One region of the Streptomyces graminofaciens genome, then DNA from elsewhere that is predicted to be linked to it. Evidence: riboswitches for the same ligand, from Rfam matches in the RefSeq annotation. Region 1 holds a riboswitch; each other region holds the start of a gene.
What was found. A riboswitch is a leader RNA that binds a small molecule or an ion and turns the genes downstream of it on or off. The one in region 1 is predicted to bind cyclic di-AMP.

Region 1 (7,858 bases):
TCCGTGCCCGTCCCCGTGATCACCAGGACCGCCATGTCACCCCTCCCGCGCCGCCGCGCACACCGCGCGCGCGATCCGCGCCACGTCCTCGTCGCCCGTGACGTACGGCGGCATCGTGTAGACGAGATCCCGGAACGGCCGCAGCCACACGCCCTCGCGCACCGCGGCCGCCGTGGCCGCCCTCATGTCCACCTCGTGGTCGAGCTGCACGACACCGATCGCGCCGAGCACCCGTACGTCCTTCACACCAGGGAGGTCCGAAGCCGGTGCCAGCTCCTCCCGCAGGCCCGCCTCGATCCGCTTGACCTCCGAAAGCCAGTCCTGGCCCAGCAGCAGATCGATCGACGCGCCGGCGACGGCCGCCGCGAGCGGGTTGCCCATGAAGGTGGGCCCGTGGGCCAGTACCGGCACCTCGCCCCGCGAGATCCCGTCGGCCACTGCTGCCGTGCACAGGGTCGCCGCCAGCGTCAGATAACCGCCGGTGAGCGCCTTGCCCACGCACATCACATCCGGCGTGACCGCCGCGTGCTCCGCCGCGAACAGCGCGCCCGTGCGCCCGAACCCGGTCGCGATCTCGTCGAACACCAGCAGCACGCCGTGCGCGTCGCACGCCTCGCGCAGCACCCGCAGATACGCGGGGGAGTGGAAGCGCATCCCGCCCGCGCCCTGCACGACCGGCTCGACGATCACGGCCGCCAGTTCGTCCGCGTGCCGCTCGATCGCCGCACGCAACTGATCGGCGTACGACTCCTCGTACGCGACCGGTGGCGGGCCGACGAACACCTGCCGGGGCAGCACCCCGGTCCACAGCTCGTGCATCCCGCCCTCGGGGTCGCACACCGACATCGGCTGCCAGGTGTCGCCGTGGTAGCCGCCGCGCCAGGTCAGCAGGCGCTGCTTGCCGGGGCGGCCCAGCGAACGCCAGTACTGGAGGCACATCTTGACCGCGACCTCGACCGACACCGAGCCCGAGTCGGCCAGGAAGACATGCTCCAGACCCTCGGGGGAGATGTCGACCAGGCGCTTCGCGAGCCGTACGGCGGGCTCGTGCGTGAGCCCGCCGAACATCACATGGCTCATCCGGGCGAGCTGCCCGTGCGCGGCCTCGTTGAGCACCGGGTGGTTGTAGCCGTGGATGGCCGACCACCAGGACGACATGCCGTCGACCAGCTCGCCCGAACCGTCCGCGAGCCGCAGCCGGACCCCGCTCGCCGACTCCACGACGAGCGGTTCGACCCGGCCGGGCATGGGCCCGTACGGATGCCAGACGTGCCGCCGGTCGAGATCCAGCAGCTCGGAGACCGGCAGATCAGGCATTGGGCGCGAGATCCGTTCCGGCACCCCGGCGGCGTACGGCGACCAGGTCCGTACGCGCCTCGTTCGCCTTCGCAGCGGACGCGGCGGCGGGAACGGATCCGCAGACTCCGCCGCCCTCGTGGGACCCGCAGCCGCCCCCCGTGCCCTCGTGCGACCCGCATCCGGCGTTTTCCGCCGACCCGCACCCGCTGACCACCGCACTCGCCCGGTGTTCCGGCAGGGTCACCTGGTCCGCGCCCTCCACCTCGAACCCGGCGTCGGCGATCATCTCCAGGTCGGCCTTGCCGGCCTGGCCCTCGGTGGTGAGGTAGTCGCCGAGGAAGATCGAGTTGGCCAGGTGCAGGGCGAGCGGCTGCATCGTGCGGAGATGGACCTCGCGGCCGCCCGCGATACGCACCTCGACGTCCGGGCAGACGAAGCGCACCATGGCCAGAATCCGTAGACAGCGCTGCGGGGTGAGGTTCCACTCCTTGGCCAGCGGGGTGCCCTCGACCGGGATCAGGAAGTTCACCGGGACCGAGTCCGGGTCCAGTTCGCGCAGCGAGAAGACCACGTCGACCAGGTCCTCGTCGCTCTCGCCCATGCCCGCGATCAGCCCGGAACAGGCCGAAAGACCGGCCGAGTGCGCCTTCTGTACGGTGTCGACACGGTCGGCGTACGTATGCGTGCTCGTGATGTCGCCGTACGTCGCCTCGGACGTGTTGAGGTTGTGGTTGTACGCATCCGCCCCGGCCTCGCGCAGTCGCTCGGCCTGGCCCTCGGAGAGCAGACCGAGGCAGGCGCACACCTCGACGCCCTCGTTCGCTTCCTTGATCGCCTTGATGGTGTCGGAGACCCGGTCCACGTCCCGGTCGGTCGGGCCCCGGCCACTGGCCACCAGACAGACTCGCTTGGCGCCACCCGCCAAACCGGCGGCGGCGGCCTCGGAGGCCTGGTCCGGCTTGAGCCAGGTGTACTTGAGGATGCCGGTGGTGGAGCCGAGCCGCTGAGAACAGTAGGAACAGTCCTCGGGGCACAGGCCGGACTTCAGGTTGACCAGGTAGTTCAGCTTCACCCGGCGTCCGAACCAGTGCCGGCGCACCTTGCCGGCCGCGGTCACCACGTCGAGCAGGTCGTCGTCGGAGGTGGCAAGCACGGCGAGCGCCTCGGCACGGCTCGGCGACTCGCGCCGAAGCCCCTTGTCCACCAGCGTGTTCAGCAGGTCCATGAGAGCCGATCCTGTCCTACGCGGTGGCCCCGGGCCAAGGATGGTTCGTACAAGAGAGTCCGTAAGACGTGTGGGTATTGCCACATCGTGGGTGGTTGATCGTGCGGCTAGGGTCTGTGAACTGCCTACAAAAGCACCCGCTCCGTGGGCGGCCCACACCACCCCGGAGGGACCCATGGCGTTCGGCTGGATCGACGAGCAGGCGGCCGTGCGCCGCCGCGCCGGGCTCGTACGGACGCTGCGGCCCCGTCCGGCCGAGTCGCCGCTGCTGGACCTCGCGAGCAACGACTATCTGGGCCTGGCCCGGCACCCCGAGATCACCGAGGGCGCCGCCGAGGCCGCCCGCAGGTGGGGCGGCGGTGCCACCGGCTCCCGGCTCGTCACCGGCACCACCGAACTGCACGGCGAGTTGGAGCGGGAGCTGGCCGACTTCACCGGCTTCGAGGCGGCCCTGGTCTTCTCCTCCGGCTACGCGGCCAACCTCGCCGCCGTGACCGCCCTCGCCCCCCACGGCTCCCTCGTCGTCTCGGACGCGGGCAACCACGCCTCGCTCATCGACGGCTGCCGACTGGCCCGGGGCACCACCCAGGTCGTGGCCCACGCCGACCCGGAGGCCGTCCGCAAGGCGCTCGGCACCCATGCCGGGCCCGCCGTCGCGGTCTCCGACACCGTCTTCTCGGTGGACGGGGACGCCGCCCCGCTGGCCGAACTGGCTGCCGCGTGCCGTGAGTACGGCGCCGGGCTCGTCGTGGACGACGCCCACGGCCTGGGCGTACTGGGCGACGGTGGCCGGGGTGCCCCGTACGCGGCGGGGCTCGCGGGCGCCCCCGACGTCGTCGTGACGGTCACGCTGTCGAAGTCCCTGGGCAGCCAGGGCGGCGCCGTCCTCGGCCCGGCGCACGTCATCGACCACCTGGTCAACGCGGCCCGTACGTTCATCTTCGACACGGGCCTCGCCCCGGCCGCCACCGGCGCCGCCCTGGCCGCGCTCAGGCTGCTGCGCCGTGAGCCGGAGCGGGCCGCGCGGGCCCGTGAGGTGGCGAGGGAACTGCACACACGGCTGACGGCGTCGGGCCATGAAGCGGTGCGGCCCGACGCCGCCGTGGTGTCCGTGCGCGCGCCGTCTGCGGATCAGGCGGTGCGATGGGCGGCGGACTGCCGTACGGCGGGGCTCGCCGTCGGCTGCTTCCGCCCACCGTCCGTGCCCGACGGCATCTCGAGGCTGCGGCTGACCGCCCGCGCGGATCTCACCGAGGGGCAGATCGACCGAGCCGTGGGGATCATCGGCGATACGCGACCGTGAGTCGGCGTCCCGGCCGTGCTCGCCAAGGGCGATGGTGCTGGGCGCTCTCGCTTACCGAAGCGCGGTGAGGAACCCCTCCCAGGCTCCGGGGGCGAACAGCAGGGCGGGCCCCGCCGTGTTCTTGGAGTCGCGTACGGCGACCAGTCCGGCCCAGGGGCCGGGGCACGGCCGGGCGGTCTCGACGCAGTTGTTCATTCCGGTGCTGCGGCTGCTGCGCACCCATCGCACACCGCGCAGCGCGGTACTGGTGGGTACGTTCCGAGGCAGTGCGGACATTGGTGCCTCCTTACGCGCCGTCGGCCGACTCGGCCAGTCCGGCGATGTAATCCAACGATTCCTCGGGCGAAAGGGCGTGGATCTGAAGGGTGTCGAAGGCCTCCACATAAGCCTTGAGGTCTTCTTTCCGCTCGAGGTAGAGGCTACTCGTCAAGTGGTCGAGAACAACGACGTCCAGATCGGATGTGCTCCGAAATGAGAAGATTACGTAAGGCCCGGTGATGCCGATATGCGCCCCGGCAGTGAACGGCAGCACCTGCAGCCGCACTTGGGGAAGCGCCGCGGCCTCGGCCAGTCGGCGCAACTGACGGGCCATGACCTCGGGTCCGCCCACCTCACGCCGGAGAACCGCCTCGTCGAGCACGGCGCTCAGCTCCATCGGCGGATCCGCCCGCAGGACGTCCTGCCGCGCGAGCCGTACCTCCACGAGGGCGTCGAGTTTGTCGTCTTCCAGCCCCTCCACCGCGGCCCGGGTGACCGCCCGGGCGTACTCCGGGATCTGCAGAAGCCCGGGCACCACCGAGGTCTCCAGTGTCCGCATCCCGCTGGCCTGGGACTCCAGACTGATGAAATCGCGGTACGTCGGCGGCAGTACCCCGCGGTACGCGTGCCACCAGTTGTGCCGCCCGCCGCCGTCCTCCGAGCCGGCGAGCGCCAGGAGCAACTCCCGTAGCTCGGAGTCGTCGATCCCGTATGCGTCCAGCAGGACCCGCACGTCCGCCGGCTTCACCCCGCTGGCGCCGGTCTCGATCCGGCTCACCTTGGACTGGTGCCAGTCCACGAGCCGGGCGGCCTGGGTGCTGGTGAGGCCGGCCCCGGTGCGCAGATCACGTAGCTCGGCGCCGAGCTTGCGGCGACGTACCGCCGGACCGTATTGCATGGGTTTCTCCTTCCGCCCGGCGCGTGCTGGTCGGGTGACGCAGAGGATGGACCGAGAGTCCACCCGAATACGGTCGGCCGTCGGAGAGTTCACCGCTTCGAGCGACAGATATATGCATATCTTGGTGGATCGCCACTCGTTGTGGCCCAGGTGATGGCACTCTGGCGCGAAGCACCAGTTCCGGGACCGTACTCGAACCAACCGCTCCGTGTCGGACACCGGTCCCGTGGGAAAGGGACGACCTCGCCATGGCAGACCACCAGGAAGCATCCGTCACTCTGCCGAGCGATCCCGCCTCGGTGTCCGCTGCCCGTAGATACGTCGCCAACGTGCTGGCCGAATGGGGCCTGCCGAGCGACACGGACACCGCCGACACCGTGCGCCTGATCGTGTCCGAACTCGCCACCAACGCCGTCCAGCACACGTTCGGTCAATCGCCCACCTTCACCGTCGACCTCGCGCTCGACCGCGACGAGCGGCTGCACATCGGTGTCACCGACAGCCATCCGCGCTTTCCGAAACGTCTGCCCGCCGCCGTCCAGCAGGACAACGGCCGGGGCATGGTCATCATCCGCTGGCTGACCGCCGAGTGCGGCGGCAGGCTGAGCGTCAGACCCACGCGGGAGGGCGGCAAGACGGTGGCGATCGAGCTGCCGTGGGCGGCGCCGGTACAGCCGGTCAGGGCCGGCGGACAGCAGGAGCCCTGAAGGGGCCGTGGGACGACAGCGGCCCTCGGTGCTGTCGCGCGAGGGCCGGTGTCCGGTGTGGAGCGGGCGGCGGCAGGACGCGCCGCCACCGCCCGTCAGCGGCGGATCAGACGACCCGGCCGTACCAGACGCTCTTCGTCCATATCTTTTCGAGCTTCACGACGTCACCCGTCTTCGGCGAGTGCCAGATCTTTCCCTTCCCGGCGTAGATACCGACGTGGTAGACGTTCGAGCCCGAGTGGAAGAAGACGAGATCTCCGAGCGTGCGTTTGCTCGATGAGATGTGCTTCGTCTTGTTGTACTGCTGCTGAGCAGTACGGGGCAGCTTCTTGCCCGCCTTCTTGAACGAGTAGAGGGTCAGCCCTGAGCAGTCGAACCTGCCCGGGCCCGTGGCGCCGTACTTGTACGGGGAACCCTTCTTCGAAGCCGCGACCTGTAGTGCCTTCGACGCCGGTGTGGCCGCCTCGGCGTCGGATACGACGCCCGGGGCCAGGATGCTGCCGCCCACGGCGGCGATGGTGAGAGCCGAGGCCGTGCCGGCCCGGGTCAACAGCGACGGGACACGATTCAGCGCAGTCATGCGCAACCCTTCGTCAGCCGCCTGTGAAGGATGACCTGTCGGATTCGGGCTGGCGAAGTTGCCCGGCCGCGTGACGCGGCTTCACCCCAAGGGCTGCTCGGCCCGGTCATGGCGTGACCGTTCCGGCGACCCGTCGTGCTTGGGTCCTCCACTCCTGCCGATGCACTCCTGTCGACCGGTCATCCGGGCGGCGGCAGGACTCGGCGTCCACCCGGATCGCCCCGCCGCTGTGGCGGGGGCTTGTCGTCAGGAAGGGATCTTGACGCACCGAAGCCGGAAAATCCCAACGGAATCGGGGATTTGTGGCCTTACTCACCACTCGCCCGATCGGGTGGACAGGGTGTTTTCGGTGCTGTTGTCCACCCGGTCGAGGAGCCCCGCACCTGCACCGGAACAAATCATTCCGGCCCTGACGTAGGCGCGTTGCGCAACTGCGAAGGGCCTTCGGGGAGGATGCCCCGCTAGGCCTTTCGAGTGACGACATCCGGTCCGTATGCCAACTGGTCCGGACGTCTCCTCGGCCCATCAGTACGGCCGGCGACCCCGGATCGGTTCAGACCGGTTCGAATTCGGGTGAGTTCGGCTTGGTCGGCGCGGCTTCGTGCGGGTGTGGACGGAGCGCTTCGGTGTGGCTTTCACGCGGCTTCGGGGCGGCCGGATCAACTGTCGGAATCGGGCGGCAGGGTGACCCGGGCCGCGCGTCGTTCTCCGTCGAGGACGCGCAGGGCCCGCGCCATGGTTGCGGCATGCACTTCATGTTCGCCCCGGCTGTGCATCAACTCAAGTGCGTCGCGCAGCGCGTGCGCCTTTGCGACCAGAGCCTGCGCCGCCCGCAGCCCGCGATAGGTGTCGCCGGGGCGTGCGGGATTGATCCGGCCGAGGAGGTCGACGACGTCGAGGTAGCGGTCGATCAGCTCCGCCTCGGCGCGGGTGAGGGCGGGCAGCGGCGGCAGTTCGGGGACCATCGGCGGCTCACCTCGCGCCGGGGGACGTGCCGCCCGGGAGGGTGCGCGAGGTCTTGCGGCTCGGGACGATTCCGTCGGCGAGCCCGTACTCCACCGCTCCTTGCGCGTCGAGGAACTTGTCCCGCTCGATGTCGGCGCGGACCTGCTCGGGGTCGCGTCCCGTGTGCCGCGCGAGCAGCTCCTCCAGCATCCGGCGGTCGCGCGCCAACTCCTCGGCGCGTATGGCCAGGTCGCTCGTCTGCCCCTCGATCGGCTCGGTGAGCGCCGGCTGGCGGATCACCACCCTCGCGCCGGGCAGGACGTACCGCTTGCCCGGTGTGCCGGCCGCGAGCAGCACCGCGGCGGACGACCCCGCCTGCCCCAGGCAGATCGTCTCCACATCGCAGGTGACGAAGCTGATGGTGTCGTAGATCGCCGTCATCGCGCGGAGCGAGCCGCCGGGGGAGTTGATGTAGAGCGAGATGTCGCGGTCCGGTGACTGGTACTCGAGGTGCATGAACTGCGCCATCACGTCGTTGGCCGAGGTGTTGTCGATCGGCGTCCCGAGGAACACGATCCGTTCCTCCAGCAGCTTCGAGTACGGATCCAGCGTCCGGTGCCCCGCACTCGTGCGCTCGGTGAAC
Region 2 (7,858 bases), 2.5 Mb from region 1:
GGGCGAAGGTGAGGGCCCTCGCGGCTTTCGAGGCGTATGTGGAGTCCTCGACCGCGGTCGAGGTGTCCTCCTGGGGCTGGGTCTGCTGAGATCCCTGTGGCTGTGTGGTCTCCTGGGACTGCTGGGTCTCCTGTGGCTGTGGAGCCTGTGGAGCCTGTGGAGCCTGTGGAGCCTGTGGGGTCTCCTGTGCCTGCTGAGCTTCCTGTGCGGCCGCCGCCTGCTGCTGCGCCAGCTCCTCCGCCCTGCGGTCGGCCTCCTCCTGCTCCCGCTTCTCGATCGCGGCGAGCCGGGCCTTCTCCTCGGCCGTGAGTTCGGACAGCAGTTCGCGGGCCTGGGCGAGCTTCTTCTGGACCTTCGCCTTGCTGGTCTTCAGCGCGTTCTGCGAATCGGTGAGCTGTTCGAGGCCCTCGGTCGCCTCCTGCCGCTGCTTCGCCGCGTCGGCCTGCTGCGTGACGTAGTCGTCGACGGCCGTCTGCTGGCGGTCCGTCAGCCGGTCCATCAGCTGGTTCTGGGCGAAGTACTCCTCGGGGTTCTCCGCCAGCAGGAGCAGTGCCGCGTCGGGCGAGGCCGCGCCCGTGCGGTACTGGGCGGCCGCGAACTCGCCCAGTTCCTCGCGCGCCTCGTTCAGCTTCTCCGCGCGCTTGGCGACGTCGTCGAGAAGCGTGTCGACCTTCTTCTTCTGCTGGGAGGTCTGCTCCTTCACCGAGTTGTACTTCTCGGTGGCCGTCTCCGCCCCGCGGTAGAGGTCGTCGACCTTCTTCTCGACCTCTTCGAGGCTCGGTTTGTCGTCGGCCGAGGGGGCCGCGTTGGCCGTCTGGGAGAGCAGGGCCACGGAGGTGAGGGCGGCGGTGGCGAGGGCGGGGGTGCGTATGCCCGGGCGCGCCGGACGAGGCTTTCGGTGCGCCATGGGTCGGCGACTCCTTCCGTTGTCCGCCTACCGAGTTAGCTGTCGGGTTCGGGCGCAAGCTTCGGAAGGTTTGCCCTACGGCCCTGCCGCGTGCGGCGACGCGGGCCGATTCACCCCAAGGTCGGTTTGGGTCCCCGGCTCCGGCTGCCCCAGGGGACGCACCGGACTCGGCGGAGGCCGAACGGCCCGGCGACGTTCGCCGGTTGTGTCGTACGACCCAACCCAAAACGCTAGCCAACTCCTGTGGCCCCTGTGAAGGTTGATGTCCGATAGGCCCGATACGTTTTTGTGACCTTAGTACGGTGATCGCGATGAGTGAGATCAACAGTCACTATTCGTCCTTGAACGATCGCATCCGGTGGTCACCGTCCATATGGGAGCTCCGGAGATCGCCGGGGCGGACTTTCCGGGGCGGCCCATGGCTGTCAGTGGAGGCGCCTAGACTCGGAGAGCGATGAGCAGCCTCTTTGACGACAGCTTCCTGGCGGACCTCCAGGCCCCACGGGCCCACACCGAGGAACCTCCGCCACCGCCCGAGGACGATCACGTACCGGAGCCGATTCCGGACGATCTGTTCGGCGGGAAGTTCGACGCGCCCCCGGACCGGGACGCCTACTACCGCGACGGCGCCTCACGCCCGGTCATCGACCCGGCGGCCCTCCTCGACGGACTCAACGAGAACCAGCGTGCGGCCGTGGTCCATGCCGGTTCCCCTCTGCTCATCGTGGCCGGCGCCGGGTCCGGCAAGACCCGTGTGCTCACCCACCGCATCGCGCACCTGCTGGGCGAGCGGCATGTCCACCCGGGCCAGATCCTCGCGATCACCTTCACCAACAAGGCCGCGGGCGAGATGAAGGAGCGTGTCGAGCAGCTCGTCGGGCCGCGCGCGAACGCGATGTGGGTCATGACCTTCCACAGCGCGTGCGTCCGCATCCTGCGGCGCGAGAGCAAGAAGCTCGGCTTCACGTCGTCCTTCTCGATCTACGACGCCGCCGACAGCAAGCGGCTGATGGCGCTGGTCTGCCGCGACCTGGACCTCGACCCCAAGCGCTTCCCGCCCAAGTCCTTCAGCGCCAAGATCTCGAACCTGAAGAACGAGCTGATCGACGAGGAGGACTTCGCGGCCCAGGCCTCCGACGGCTTCGAGAAGACCCTCGCCCAGGCCTACGCCATGTACCAGTCGCGTCTGCGCGAGGCGAACGCCCTCGACTTCGACGACCTGATCATGACGACGGTCAATCTGCTGCGCGCCTTCCCGGACGTCGCCGAGCACTACCGCCGCCGCTTCCGCCATGTCCTCGTCGACGAGTACCAGGACACCAACCACGCGCAGTACGCCCTGGTCAGAGAGCTGGTCGGCACCTCCGAGCACCCGGTCGACGTACCGCCCAACGAGTGGGACGTACCCCCCGCCGAGCTCTGCGTCGTGGGTGACGCCGACCAGTCGATCTACGCCTTCCGCGGCGCGACCATCCGCAACATCCTCCAGTTCGAGGAGGACTACCCGGACGCGACGACGATCCTGCTGGAGCAGAACTACCGCTCCACCCAGACCATTCTGAGCGCGGCCAACGCGGTCATCGAGCGCAACGAGTCCCGGCGCCCCAAGAACCTGTGGACCAACGCGGGCGCGGGCGCGCAGATCACCGGCTATGTCGCCGACACCGAGCACGACGAGGCACAGTTCGTCGCCGACGAGATAGACCGACTGACGGACGCGGGTGACGCGAAGGCGGGCGACGTCGCCGTCTTCTACCGCACGAACGCCCAGTCCCGCGTCTTCGAAGAGGTCTTCATCCGCGTCGGCCTGCCCTACAAGGTCGTCGGCGGTGTCCGCTTCTACGAGCGCAAGGAGGTCCGGGACGTCCTCGCCTACCTGCGGGTCCTCGCCAACCCGGAGGACTCGGTCCCGCTGCGCCGCATTCTGAACGTGCCCAAGCGCGGCATCGGCGACCGCGCCGAGGCGATGATCGACGCGCTCTCCCAGCGCGAGAAGATCAGCTTCCCGCAGGCGCTGAAGCGCGTCGACGAGGCGTACGGCATGGCGGCCCGGTCGACGAACGCCGTCAAACGGTTCAACACGCTGATGGAGGAGCTGCGCACGATCGTCGAGTCGGGCGCCGGTCCGGCGACGATCCTGGAGGCGGTCCTCGAACGCACCGGCTATCTGGCCGAGTTGCAGGCATCGACCGACCCGCAGGACGAGACCCGCATCGAGAACCTCCAGGAACTCGCCGCCGTGGCACTGGAGTTCGAGCAGGAGGCGGCTGCGGCCGAGGCTGCGGCTGCCGGGGGCGGCGAGGGCGCGGCCGAGGGCGAAGGCGCGGATGCCGGTGCGGATGCCGGTGCGGATGCGGATGCGGGCGCGGTTGCGGTCGCGGTGTCCGGTGGGCTCCCCGCCTTCCTGGAGCGCGTGGCCCTGGTGGCCGACTCCGACCAGATCCCGGACGAGGAGCAGGACGGCTCGGGTGTCATCACCCTCATGACCCTCCACACCGCCAAGGGCCTGGAGTTCCCGGTCGTCTTCCTGACCGGCATGGAGGACGGCGTCTTTCCGCACATGCGCGCCCTCGGCCAGACCAAGGAACTGGAGGAGGAGAGGCGCCTCGCGTACGTCGGCATCACGCGCGCGCGGGAGCGGCTCTACCTCACGCGCGCTTCGCTGCGCAGCGCCTGGGGCCAGCCCTCGTACAACCCGCCGTCCCGTTTCCTGGAGGAGATCCCGGCCACCCACCTGGAGTGGAAGCGGAAGGGTGCCTCCGCGCCGGTGTCCTCGGGCCCGGCCGCCGGGATCGCGTCCTCGCTGTCGTCCGCCCGCTCCCGCTCCTCGGCCGCGGGTGCCTCGGGCTTCGCGACCCGCCGTACGTCCGAGAAGCCGGTGGTGTCCCTGGCCGTCGGCGACCGAGTCACCCACGACCAGTTCGGTCTCGGCACGGTCGTCGGAGTGAAGGGCACGGGCGCGAACGCGGAGGCCACGGTCGACTTCGGCGACACCAAGCCGAAGCGGTTGCTGCTGCGGTACGCGCCGGTGGAGAAGCTGTAGAGCCGCACATACGCGGAGGGCCCCTGCTCACCGAGCAGGGGCCCTCCGCGTATGCAAGCCGTTGACCGAGACCGGGGGTTACGTCGGGTCCAGCCCGTGGCTGCGCAGCCACGGCAGCGGGTCTATGGCCGAGCCGCCGCCGGGGCGTACCTCGAAGTGGAGGTGCGGGCCGGTCGAGTTGCCCGAGTTGCCCGAGAAGGCGATGGTGTCGCCGGCCTTGACCGTCGTACCCGAGGCGACCTTGTACGTGGAGAGGTGGCAGTACCAGGTCTCGGTGCCGTCCTTGGCCGTCACGATCACCATGTTGCCGTAGGCGCTGTTCCACTGCGTCCGGACGGTGCCGTCGGTCGCGGCCATCACCGCCGTGCCGTACGAGACGGGGAAGTCGATGCCGGTGTGCAGGGACATCCAGTTGACGCCGGACTGGCCGTAGTAGGCGCTGAGTCCGTGCGCGGCGACCGGCAGCGCGAACTTCGGGCGCAGTCGCTCCTTGCGGGCCGCCTCCGCCGCCGCCTTCTTCTGCTCCAGCTCCTGCTGTGCCTTGAGGTCGATGCGCTCCTGCGTACGGCTCGCCCGGTCGGCGAAGTCGTCCGCTCCGGCGGAGAGGCTTTCGAGCTGGGTGTCCAGCTTGTTGTTGGCGGTGGACGGTTTGACCGCGGTGACGTCCGACTTGGTGGTCGCCGTCGTCTCCGTGTCGTCCACGCCGGTGCCGACCGAGGCGGCCGCGATGCCCGCGACACCCATGACGCACGCCGAGGGAACGGCGACGGTCAGCAGGGCGGAACGTTTGGCCGGAGCCTTGCGTCGCGAGCGCGAGGCGGCACGGGTGGCCGCGCGGCCACCGTTGCCCGCGCTCCCGCTCCTGGCCGAGCCGGGGGTGACCTCTTCCTCGTCGTCGAGGAGTGCGGCACGGCTGTCGCCGTCGGCCCCGAACTCGTCCTCCGCCGGGAGGGATTGGGCCTCGCCGTACAGATCGACCTGCTCGAAGGTCGCGGTCGCCTGCTCGTGGAACGAGACGGTCGAGGGGCGCTCGTCCGACGTGTCCGTCGAAGGGTGCTCGTGGGCGTCGTAGGACTCGGGGGCACTGCCGCCGTGCTCGTCGTCGGCCGTCTGTGCGCCGTCGCCGTTCCACTGCGTGGCGTCGTACGCGCCGGTGTCGAAGTGCTGGGTGCCGACCCACTGCTGGGTCTGGTCGTTCTGCCCCAACTGATCGGCCCGGTCGAGCTGTTCGGCCTGGAGCCAGCCGTTCGCGTCCCACTGGCCGGTGTTGCCGTCGGGACCCGTCGACTGCGCGGGAACCTGGGCGAGGTTCTCGTAACCGGACGTCGTCCAGTCCGTGGTGTCGTAGCTGCCCGTGTCGTACGCGGCCTGGTGCTGCGCGGCGTACGGGTCGTAGTTCAGCGTCTGGTGGCTGCCCGTCGCCCACTGCGAGGCGTCGTACGAACCGGTGCCCGCACCGGAGTCGTTGCCCGGCATGTCGCCGAAGAGGGGGTCGACCGCGAAGGTCCCGGTGGCGGGCGTGTGCGCGCCGGTACCGGCGTCAAAACCCGTGGCGCCGTAGTCGCCGTACGTGGTGAAGTCGCCGTACGTGGCCTCCTGGTGGCCGTGCGACGCATAGGGCGCCGAGTCGGCATCGGAAGCCGGGGCCGGGGGTGTTGCGGTCCCCGACGGGTGACGATCGTTCACCAACTTCTCTTTCGCCTCGACGACAGGGGCTGGCAGAGCAGTGCGGTGACTGTACCCGGCGGTACGCGGGCGCGACAATCTTCAACGGGTTTCACGGCTGTAGGAAACGGGCATTCGAGCGTCTTTCGGCGATCAGCGGGCAGGACTTTGGCCTGGGGTTCGAAATCCGTTCGATTGTGGGCGGCTGTGCCGGGGCTGTGAAACGGCCGTGCCGAGCCCCCGGGCCACCTCGGCGGGGTGTCGGAGCGGTTCCGGCGTGACTCCCGTGCGGCTGGGGTGGGCGTGGTGCGCGGGCGACGGGCGTGTTGTGGCTGTGGGGCGGGTGTCGCGGGCCGGGTGTGCGGCGGGGGCGTGCGGAGGTGACCGGGGTTTACCCCGTTTCGCGTGGTTTGGCGCGGTGGGGCTCGCGCTTTCAGGCCCTCGTGGTGTGGCCGGCGCCGGACCCTGGTGAGCAGGGCCTACGCCACGGTCAGACCTCCGGGGTGGCCGGTGGCGGGCAGGGCTCCGGTCTGCGAGGTGTCCAGGGCCTGGCGTATCCCGGCGGCGACGGCCGGGTGCACGGGCAGCGCGAGATGTCCGATGCCGGTGACCCTTGTGTTCTGCGCCATCAGATCGGGGTGATCGACGCAGGCGGTCTCCAGCGGGTCCATCAGGTGGTCGAGGTCGCTCCAGAACGCCACGAAGTGCGTACGGCAGCCCGGCGCCGGCTCGCGCAGCTCCTCGAGCACGTCCGAGCCCGGGCGCATCTGGCGGACGATCGGGTGCGCGTTCGCCAGCGGTGCGACCCGGGTGCCGGAGTGCGGGGTGCCGAGCGTGACGAGCGTACGGACGCGGAGATCGCCGCCCAGGCGCTGCACGTAGTACCGCGCGATCAGCCCGCCGAGGCTGTGTCCTACGACGTCCACCCGGTCGTGGCCGGTGCGCTCGCAGATGTCCTCTATATGCCGGCCGAGCAGCTCGGCGGCGGCGCGGATGTCGCAGGTCAGAGGAGAGTAGTTGAGGGACTCGATCTGGCGGCGGCCGTGCTGGGCCAGGGAGCGGCGCAGCAGGACGAAGACGGAACGGTTGTCGATGAAGCCGTGCAGCAGGACGACGGGCGGCTTCTCCTCGGTCGGCAGCTGAGCGGTCCGGTCGGGAAGATCCGGCGAGGGGTCGGACGGGGCGGTGGGGGCCGGACGGCGTTCCTGGACGAGCCCGGAGGGGTAGATCAACAGATGTCCGGCGAGGATCGCGAGCTCCAGCGCGGTCGCTTTCAGCAGGGCCATCGACAGCCCTGTCAGCCTGGCGGGCAGCAACCGCTCGTAGAGCGGAAGCAAGGGCTGAACCGCCTTGGTGACCTTCGTCCCCGACATCCCCGACCTCCTGTCGGCACGCGGGTGGACGACTCTGTCCTCCCCCGTATGCCCTCATGGAGAGCTGTGACGGTGACCTGATCGCTCAGGGCGCTCCCCGTGTCCGTACTGCCGTGCGCTGCGAACGTATGTCCTGTCGTGTGATTTCCCCCTCGCCCTCCACTGTGAAACTGCCGGTTGCGGGATGCTGGAGATAACGTTCGTTCACTACCCCGGCGCGGGTGCGAGTGGCCGGACTGGTCGGTGTAGTCGTTTCATGGAGGCAGTGATGGGTGTGGCAGCCGGTCCGATCCGCGTGGTGGTGGCCAAGCCGGGACTCGACGGCCACGATCGCGGTGCCAAGGTGATCGCGCGGGCGCTGCGCGACGCCGGTATGGAGGTCATCTACACCGGCCTCCACCAGACGCCGGAGCAGATCGTCGGCACCGCCATCCAGGAGGACGCGGACGCGATCGGTCTCTCCATCCTCTCCGGCGCCCACAACACGCTCTTCGCGGCCGTCATCGACCTGCTCGCCGAGCGTGATGCCGCCGACATCCTCGTGTTCGGCGGCGGCATCATTCCCGAGGCCGACATCCAGCCCCTCAAGGACAAGGGTGTCGCCGAGATCTTCACGCCGGGCGCGACGACCGCGTCGATCGTGGACTGGGTGCGGGCGAACGTACGGCAGCCGGCCGGAGCGTAGGCCTCCGGACGGGGCGGGTTGGTCGTGGCCGAGGTGGTGGGCCGGCTGTAGCCGGGCTCGAGTAGGGCAGGCGACGACGAGGACGGGACGCTTTCGGGGTCACGGCGGCGGTGTCAGTTCCGCTCGCATCGCCGCGCGCAACCGCAACGTGGTCGTCAGTCGCTGAAACGCCTCCGCCCAGTACC
Region 3 (7,858 bases), 6.5 Mb from region 1:
TCCTCGTCGAAGTCGATGCGGTGCTGTTCGTCGAACGGGATGTCGATCATGCCGTGGTCGGCGGTGACGTACAGGGCCGTGCGCGGCGGGAGTTGCTCCGCGAGGCGCTGGACCAGCCGGTCGACGTACATGAGTTGTCCGCGCCAGGCGTCGGAGTCGACGCCGAAGCGGTGCCCCTTGCCGTCCACCTCGGAGTAGTACGTGTAGACCAACGAGCGGTCCCCGGCGGCCAGTTGCTCGGCGGCCAGGTCCATGCGGTCCTCGCCGGAGAGACGGCCGTGGAACGTGCCGCCGCTGAGGGCGATCTGGGTGAGCGGGGTGTTCTGGAAGGCCGGCGACGAGACCTGGGCGGTGTGCACACCCGCGTCGTCGGCCAGCTGGAAGATCGTGGGGTACGGCTGCCATGCGCGCGGCGAGGTCCACGGCTGCCAGCGGAGCTGGTTCATCAGCTCGCCGGTCTCCGGGTTGCGGGCGGTGTATCCGGGCAGGCCGTGCGCCCCCGGCGGCAGGCCCGTGCCCACGGAGGCCAGTGAGGTCGCCGTCGTCGCCGGGTAGCCCGCGGTGATGGGGCGGCCCGTGCCGCCGCGCGAGGACGCCAGCAGCGAGGTCATGAAGGGGGCCTCGTCCGGGTGCGCCCTCAGCTGCTCCCAGCCCAGCCCGTCGATCAGGAAGACGCAGTTGCGGTCGGCCGCGGTCAGTTCCGGTATCGCGGCGGTCGCCCCGGGGACGCTCATGCCCGCCGCGAGGGTGGGCAGGAGGTCGGCGAGCGAGCCGGCGCCGTACTCGGGGACGGGCGCGGATCCGACGGCGAGGGGCTCCGGGTGGTCCCAGGTGGGCAGTGCCATCAGCGGGCGAGGTCCGCGGTCGCCTCGGAGAGGGACTGCGCGAAGGCGAGCGCCTGACGCACGGTCTCCGGGCCGTCCCCGGCCTCGCTGACGCGCAGGCTGAGGTCGTCCGCCGTCGAGCTGCCCGTGTATCCGTGGTCCGCCTCGCAGTTGGGGTCGCCGCAGGCCGCGGGCTCCAGGTCGATGCGGGAGACGGCGCCCCAGCCGATGGTCAGGACGACCTCACGGGGCAGCGTGCCCGGCTTGTACGACTCCGGGTTGGCGACCACGCGGCTGACGACGACCGATGAGATCCGGCCGAGCTTCACGGACTCCGTGGACGTCGTGGCGTACGGCGTCGGGGAGGTGTTGTCCGCGGCCTGCTCGTCGGTGTGGCTGACGATGAAGCGGTTGCCCGTGAGGACCAGCACGGTCACGTGCCGCCGCACCTCGTTGGCGTCGAACGTGGTCTCCTGATGGACCAGGTACGACTTGATGGCCTCGCCGCCGACAGCGGCCTCCACCGCCTCGGCCACGAGGGCCGGGTAGTAGCCGCTGCGCTCGATCGCCGCACGCAGCCCCTGGGTCGTCGTACTGGTCTTGGCCATGACGTCCATCCTACGGTGGCGCACTGACTGCGAGGGACCGCTCTGCCCTCTCTGTCATGGACGGATCGGTACGACGGTCTGTACTCCATGTGTACCCGGCCGCACACCATCGGTACCCGCCCGCCGCCCGGTCGGCACCTGACCGGCGCCCGGTCAGTACACCGGGAGCGTCCTCGGGCCGAGGTCGTCGCGGACGGGCGGGCGCGCGAGCCGCACGGTGGCGCCGAGCACGCTCAGTCCTCGCGGGGCGACGACGACCGGTTCCAGGGAGACCGCGACGACCTCGGGGTGGTCGTCGACCAGCCGCGACACCCGGGACAGCAGTTCCTCCAGCGCACCCGTGTCGACCGGGGCCGAGCCCCTCCAGCCGAAGAGGAGGGGTGCCGTCCGGATCGACCGGACCAGTGAGGCCACGTCCCGCCCGGTGGCCGGAATCAGCCGGTGCGCGATGTCTCCGAGCAGCTGCGACGCGGGCCCGGCGAGCCCGAAGGACAGCACCGCTCCGGCCGCGGGGTCGATCACCGTCCGCACGATCGTGTCGACGCCGCGCGGGGCCATGCCCTGGACGACCGGACGCAGCTCTTCCGGCCCGCCGAACAGCTCCGTCAACTCGGCGTACGCCCGCCGCAGTTGCTCCTCGTCCGCCAGGTCGAGGCGGACGCCGCCCAGGTCGGCGCGGTGCCGCAGGTGCGGGGCGGTCGTCTTGAGCGCCACGGGGTAGCCGATCGCGCGGGCCGCGGCCACGGCCTCGTCCGGGGTGGGCGCGGGCCGAGCCTCCCGCACCCGGATGCCGTAGCGCGCGAGCAGCTCACAGGTCTCGGCCGTACCGAGCGTGAGCCCCTCGCCTCGCGCGAGCAGCCCGTCGATCTGCTCGGCGGCCCCCTTCTCGTCGATGTCCTCGTACACGGGCACTTTCCCGGGGTCCACCCCGTCCCGCCGCCACTGGGCGTACTTCACGGCTTCGGCGAGGGCGCGGACGGCGCGCTCGGCGGCGGGGTAGGCGGGGATGAGGCGGGCGTCCGAAGAGGGCGCGTCCGACGCCTCCCGCACTTCGGTGGGAGGTCGTTCCGCAGGGCGGAACGGGTGGGCACCGCCTGCGGCGCCGGGTGCCGATTCGGCCGCCTGGGGCCCGGTGCTGGCCGCAGCGGACAACGCCGCCGCCAGGCCGCCCAGCTCGACGTGCACCACGAGCACCGGCTTCGACGGCGTCGCCGCCGCCGCTGCCCGCAACGCCTCCGCCAGCTCCGCATCGCCGGGCGACACCTCCCCGAGCGCCGGTATCGCGGTCACCACCACCGCGTCGCACGAGTCGTCGGCCAGCGCCCGCGACAACGCCGCGTGGAAGTCCTGCGCCGAGGCGCCCGTGGTCAGGTCCAGCGGACGCAGCGGTCGCAGCCCCTCGGAGAGGCACGCGTCGTAGGTGAGCAGCCCCAGCGACTCCGAGTTCCCCAGGATCGCCACCCTCGGCCCCGCCGGCAGCGGCTGCCGGGCCAGCAGCAGCCCCGTGTCGACCAGGTCCGTGATCGTGTCGACCCGGATCACCCCTGCCTGGCGCAGCAGCTCGGACACCGTGGCGTGGGGCAGCCGCGTGGCTCGTACGGCGTGCCCCTGGGGAGCGGAGCCGTGACGCGCCCCCTGCACCACCACGAGCGGCTTGACCGCGGCCGTGCGCCGGGCGAGGCGGGTGAACTTGCGCGGGTTGCCGATGGACTCCAGGTACATCAGGACGACATCGGTGTCCGGGTCCTCGTACCAGTACTGGAGGACGTCGTTCCCCGAGACGTCCGCCCGGTTGCCCGACGACACGAATGTCGACACGCCTGTGACCCCGGTGACTCCTCCCCCGCGTCGGTGCAGCCGGGACAGCAGGGCGATGCCGATGGCGCCGGACTGGGCGAAGAGGCCGATACGGCCGGAGCGGGGCATCTCGGGGGCGAGCGAGGCGTTCAGCCGTACCTCGGGGGAGGTGTTGATGATGCCGAAGGCGTTCGGGCCGATGATGCGCATGCCGTACGTGCGCGCCTGGCGGACCAGATCGCGCTGGCGCTCACGCCCCTCGGGACCGCTCTCGGCGTACCCGGCGGAGACGACCACGAGCCCCTGCACGCCGTGCTCGCCGCACTCGGCGACGGCCTCGGGGACGTAGGCGGCCGGGACGGCGACGACCGCGAGGTCGACGGGCCCCTCGATGTCCCCGACGGAGCGGTACGCCGGGACGCCGTCGAGTTCCTTCTCCTCTTCCCGCATGCCCTTGTTCACCGCGTACAACTTCCCGCAGAACCCCGCGTCCCGCAGGTTGGCGAGCACGCTGCGGCCCACTCCCCCGGACGCGCGCCCGGCGCCGACGACGGCGACCGAGCCGGGGGCGAGCAGTCGCTGCACGGACCGGGCCTCGGCGCGCTGCTCCCGCGCGCGCTGCACGGCGAGGGAGCGGTCGGTGGGCTCCAGGCCGAATTCGAGGCGTACGACGCCGTCCTCGAAGCTGCGCTTCTGCTGGTACCCGGCGTCCGTGAACACCTTGATCATCTTGCTGTTGGCAGGGAGCACCTCGGCGGCGAAGCGCCTGATGCCGCGCTCGCGGGCGACAGCGGCGATGTGTTCGAGGAGAGCGGAGGCGACGCCACGCCCCTGATGGGCGTCCTGGACGAGGAAGGCGACCTCGGCCTCGTCGGCGGGGGCCGACGCGGGCATGCCGTCGGCGTCGATTCGGTCATAGCGTACGGTGGCGATGAACTCGCCGCCGACCGTGGCCGCGAGTCCCACCCGGTCCACGAAGTCGTGGTGCGTGAAGCGGTGGACGTCCTTGGCGGACAGGCGAGGGTACGGCGCGAAGAAGCGGTAGTACTTCGACTCGTCCGAGACCTGCTCGTAGAAGCTGACCAGGCGCTCGGCGTCATCAACGGTGATGGGCCTGACGCGTGCGGTGCCGCCGTCGCGCAGCACCACGTCGGCCTCCCAGTGGGCGGGGTACTCGTGCCGGTCCGACGAGGTCTGCATGGGCCCCAGAGTACGGCTCGCGTCCGTGTGCGGCGCGAGGCAGTCTGGGGAAGCACAACTGCCGGTTGACGGTCAGGCCGTGGGCCCGATTCCGGCGCGCTTCACGATATGGGAAACTGGTCTAGACAACCCGGTCTAGACCTCTTGAGTCACTCAATACATCCGAAGGGCAGCATCACATGGCTGAGCGCCGCGTCAACGTCGGCTGGGCCGAGGGCCTCCACGCCCGCCCCGCATCCATCTTCGTCCGGGCCACCACGGCCGCCGGTATCCCCGTGACGATCGCCAAGGCCGACGGCAACGCCGTCAACGCGGCCTCCATGCTGGCGGTCCTGGGCCTCGGCGCCCAGGGCGGCGAGGAGATCGTCCTGGCCTCCGACGCGGAGGGCGCGGACATCGCGCTCGACCGTCTGGCCAAGCTCGTCTCCGAGGGGCTCGAGGAGCTTCCCGAGACGGTCTGAGCGACGCGGTGAGGCCCTGAGGGCCACCACCACCCGCACGCGACACCGAAGGGCTCGTCCGATTTATCGGGCGGGCCCTTCGCATTTCCGTTCCGCAGGCGGCCTGTTTTCGTTCGGCGAACGACGGGACGTTGGCAGGGAAATCTTTCTGCGGGCAGCAAAAATAATGCCCCGCGAATTCCCACTGTCTTTGTATACGGCTCCCGTGTTAAAGCCGCGGGCCCGTCATGTTTACGTGATGTTGCGAAGTCCTCACACGGTCCGCGCGCTCCGCCCCGGCGGGCCCGCCCGGAAATCGGAGACGGTGTGCGGCGGTCGCCCGCTCGGTGTGCAGGGCGGTGATCGTCCGCGCCCGGTCGCTGTCGCCGCGCGCGACCGCGTCCACGATGCCGCCGTGCTCCGCCCAGGACTCCACGGGGTTGGCCGGCGCCTCGACCGCGTACATCCAGGCGATCTTGTGCCGCAGCTGGGCGAGCGTCGAGGTCAGCGCGGGGCTGCCGGAGGCCTGGGCGAGCGTCTCGTGGAACCAGCCGCCCAGGGAGCGCAGGTCCTCGCTGTTGCCCCGCCTGGCCCGCTCCTGGCCCAGCCTGACCAGGCCGCGCAGCACCTTGAGGTGCGCCTCCGTACGGCGCTGGGCGGCACGGGCGGCGCCCAGCGGCTCCAGCAGCATGCGCATCTCCAGCAGGTCGGCGGCCTCCTGCTCGGTCGGCTCGGCGACGCACGCGCCCGCGTGCCTGCGCGTCACCACGAAGCCCTCGGCCTCCAGCGTGCGCAGCGCCTCGCGCACGGGGACGCGGCTGACGCCGTAGCGGCGGGCGAGCAGTTCCTCGGTGAGACGGCCGCCGCGCTCGTAGACACCCGCGACGATGTCATCACGGATCGCCGTGCATACCGAATGCGCCGGAATACGCATGACCGACCTCCGCCTTAATCCCCGTGAAACGTCGATGATTGACGTGTGTTCCAGCGACTCTATTGCAGCGGGCCGGAATTTCCGATGGCGGGCCGGAATCCATGGATATTTTTTGGACAGGAGGTACGTCACAACGAGGAGGTCCCGCACAACGACGAAAGCCCCGGCTCGGTGAGCCGGGGCCTCGCGGGAAGCGCTGAGCGGTTCGTCAGACGTTCACGCCGTGCGAGCGCAGGTACGCGACGGGGTCGATGTCCGAGCCGTAGTCGGGCGACGTACGGGCCTCGAAGTGCAGATGCGGGCCGGTGACGTTGCCCGTCGCGCCGGAGAGGCCGATCTGCTGGCCGGGGGTGACCGTCTGGCCGACGGAGACGCCGATGGACGACAGGTGGCCGTACTGGGTGTACGTGCCGTCGTTCATCTTGATGACGATGTTGTTGCCGTACGCGCCGCCCCAACCCGCCTCGACGACGGTGCCGGAGCCGACCGCGTGGACGACCGTGCCGGACGCGGCGTGGAAGTCGACACCGGTGTGGGTGCCGGAGGACCAGACGGCGCCGCCGGCCTTGTAGCCGGTGGAGATGTACGAGCCGCTGATCGGGGAGACGAAGGTGTTGAGGCGCTTGCGCTCGGCGGCGCGGGCGGCGCGGACCTCGACCTCGCGGTCCGCCTTGGCCTTCGCGGCGGCTTGCGCCCGGGCCTGCTCCTGCGCCTGCTTCTTGGCGGCGGCCACCTCGGCGGCCTGCTGCTGGGCGGCGGCCTGGGTGTCGACCTGCTCGGCGACCGTGTCGCCGAGGGTGATGATCTGGTTCAGCCCGGTCTGCTCGGAGGGTGACTCCGGGACGGAGGCGCCCGCGGCGAGCGCCGGAGCCGAAAGGGTGCCTATGACACCGGTGGTGGTGAGAGCGGCGACGCCCACGGTCCTCGTGGTCGAGCGCTTCACACGGCCGGGACGGCGATGCTTCCCAGCGGCACGGGTGAACGCCATCAAGTGGCTGGTCCTTTCCTTCCCTCTCGCCTACCGGGTTAGCTGACGGGTTCGGAGCAGGAAGGTCTCCTACGGAAACCCCTCAACTGGTGAAGGGCGTCCGATTCACCCCAGGGACTGCGGTTGGGTCCCCGGCTCCCCTGGCTCGCGCCGTACGGGGACTCGGCGATGACTGTCCGGTGCCGCGGCTGCGGCGAACTGCTGGCGAACAGCCGGACCGACGCTAAGTGGGCCACTTCGAAATAACAAACGGATCACGGGTTTTGTTGCGTACGCCACAGGTCAGACACACAACCTCCCCCATTAATAGGGACAAACAGGGGCCCCGGTGACTCTTCAGTCACTGGGGCCCCTGCGGTTTGCGAGCTTCCGCCCGGATCCGCCCGGTCCTCTACTCGGCCGGTACGACGGTGACTTCGCCGATGCCGAGGGCCCTGACCGGCTCCTCGATCTGCGCGGCGTCGCCGACGAGGATCGTCACCAGACGGTCCACCGGGAAGGCGTTGACCGCGGCCGCGGTGGCCTCCACCGTGCCGGTCGCGGCGAGCTGCTGATAGAGCGTCGCCTGGTAGTCGTCCGGCAGGTACTGCTCGACCTGGTCGGCCAGCGTGCTCGCCACGGCCGCGGCCGTCTCGTACTTGAGGGGGGCGACCCCGACGAGGTTCTGCACGGCGACATCGCGCTCGGCGTCGGTCAGGCCCTCGGCGGCGAGCGTGCGCAGGACCGTCCACAGGTCGTCGAGCGCCGGGCCCGTGTTCGGCGTGTCGACCGAACCGCTGATGGCGAGCATCGAGGCACCCGAGCCGTCCGGCGCGGAACGCAACACCTGGCCGAACGCGCGCACACCGTAGGTGTAGCCCTTTTCCTCCCGCAGGACGCGGTCCAGGCGGGAGGTGAGGGTGCCGCCGAGGCAGTACGTGCCGAGCACCTGGGCGGCCCACACGCGGTCGTGGCGGTCGGCGCCGACGCGGCCGATGAGCAGCTGCGTCTGGACGGCGCCGGGACGGTCCACGATGACGACACGTCCGGTGTCGTCGGCGCTCACCGGCGGCACGGGGCGCGGCTGG

Region 2: another riboswitch for cyclic di-AMP. It lies ahead of SGFS_RS35795 (C40 family peptidase); the one in region 1 lies ahead of SGFS_RS46765 (C40 family peptidase).
Region 3: another riboswitch for cyclic di-AMP. It lies ahead of SGFS_RS17665 (M23 family metallopeptidase); the one in region 1 lies ahead of SGFS_RS46765 (C40 family peptidase).

Annotation. Positions count from the first base shown of each region.
Region 1 covers NZ_AP018448.1:10,600,398-10,608,255, forward strand. Annotated here, with positions in the region: gene bioD (dethiobiotin synthase) at 1-35, opposite strand, end outside; gene SGFS_RS46735 (adenosylmethionine--8-amino-7-oxononanoate transaminase) at 37-1,317, opposite strand; gene bioB (biotin synthase BioB) at 1,310-2,524, opposite strand; gene SGFS_RS46745 (8-amino-7-oxononanoate synthase) at 2,700-3,827, shown strand; gene SGFS_RS46750 (DUF397 domain-containing protein) at 3,879-4,103, opposite strand; gene SGFS_RS46755 (helix-turn-helix domain-containing protein) at 4,114-4,983, opposite strand; gene SGFS_RS46760 (ATP-binding protein) at 5,232-5,690, shown strand; gene SGFS_RS46765 (C40 family peptidase) at 5,797-6,270, opposite strand; cyclic di-AMP (ydaO/yuaA leader) riboswitch at 6,274-6,445, opposite strand; gene SGFS_RS46770 (hypothetical protein) at 6,930-7,235, opposite strand; gene SGFS_RS46775 (ATP-dependent Clp protease proteolytic subunit) at 7,243-7,858, opposite strand, start outside.
Region 2 covers NZ_AP018448.1:8,135,698-8,143,555, forward strand. Annotated here, with positions in the region: gene SGFS_RS35795 (C40 family peptidase) at 1-907, opposite strand, end outside; cyclic di-AMP (ydaO/yuaA leader) riboswitch at 917-1,090, opposite strand; gene SGFS_RS35800 (ATP-dependent DNA helicase) at 1,362-3,950, shown strand; gene SGFS_RS35805 (M23 family metallopeptidase) at 4,029-5,636, opposite strand; gene SGFS_RS35810 (lipase family alpha/beta hydrolase) at 6,095-6,988, opposite strand; gene SGFS_RS35815 (cobalamin B12-binding domain-containing protein) at 7,257-7,673, shown strand; gene SGFS_RS35820 (DUF5691 domain-containing protein) at 7,773-7,858, opposite strand, start outside.
Region 3 covers NZ_AP018448.1:4,120,171-4,128,028, forward strand. Annotated here, with positions in the region: gene SGFS_RS17640 (alkaline phosphatase family protein) at 1-845, opposite strand, end outside; gene SGFS_RS17645 (DUF5998 family protein) at 845-1,432, opposite strand; gene SGFS_RS17650 (bifunctional acetate--CoA ligase family protein/GNAT family N-acetyltransferase) at 1,586-4,429, opposite strand; gene SGFS_RS17655 (HPr family phosphocarrier protein) at 4,609-4,890, shown strand; gene SGFS_RS17660 (GntR family transcriptional regulator) at 5,099-5,803, opposite strand; gene SGFS_RS17665 (M23 family metallopeptidase) at 6,012-6,791, opposite strand; cyclic di-AMP (ydaO/yuaA leader) riboswitch at 6,804-6,969, opposite strand; gene SGFS_RS17670 (M16 family metallopeptidase) at 7,183-7,858, opposite strand, start outside.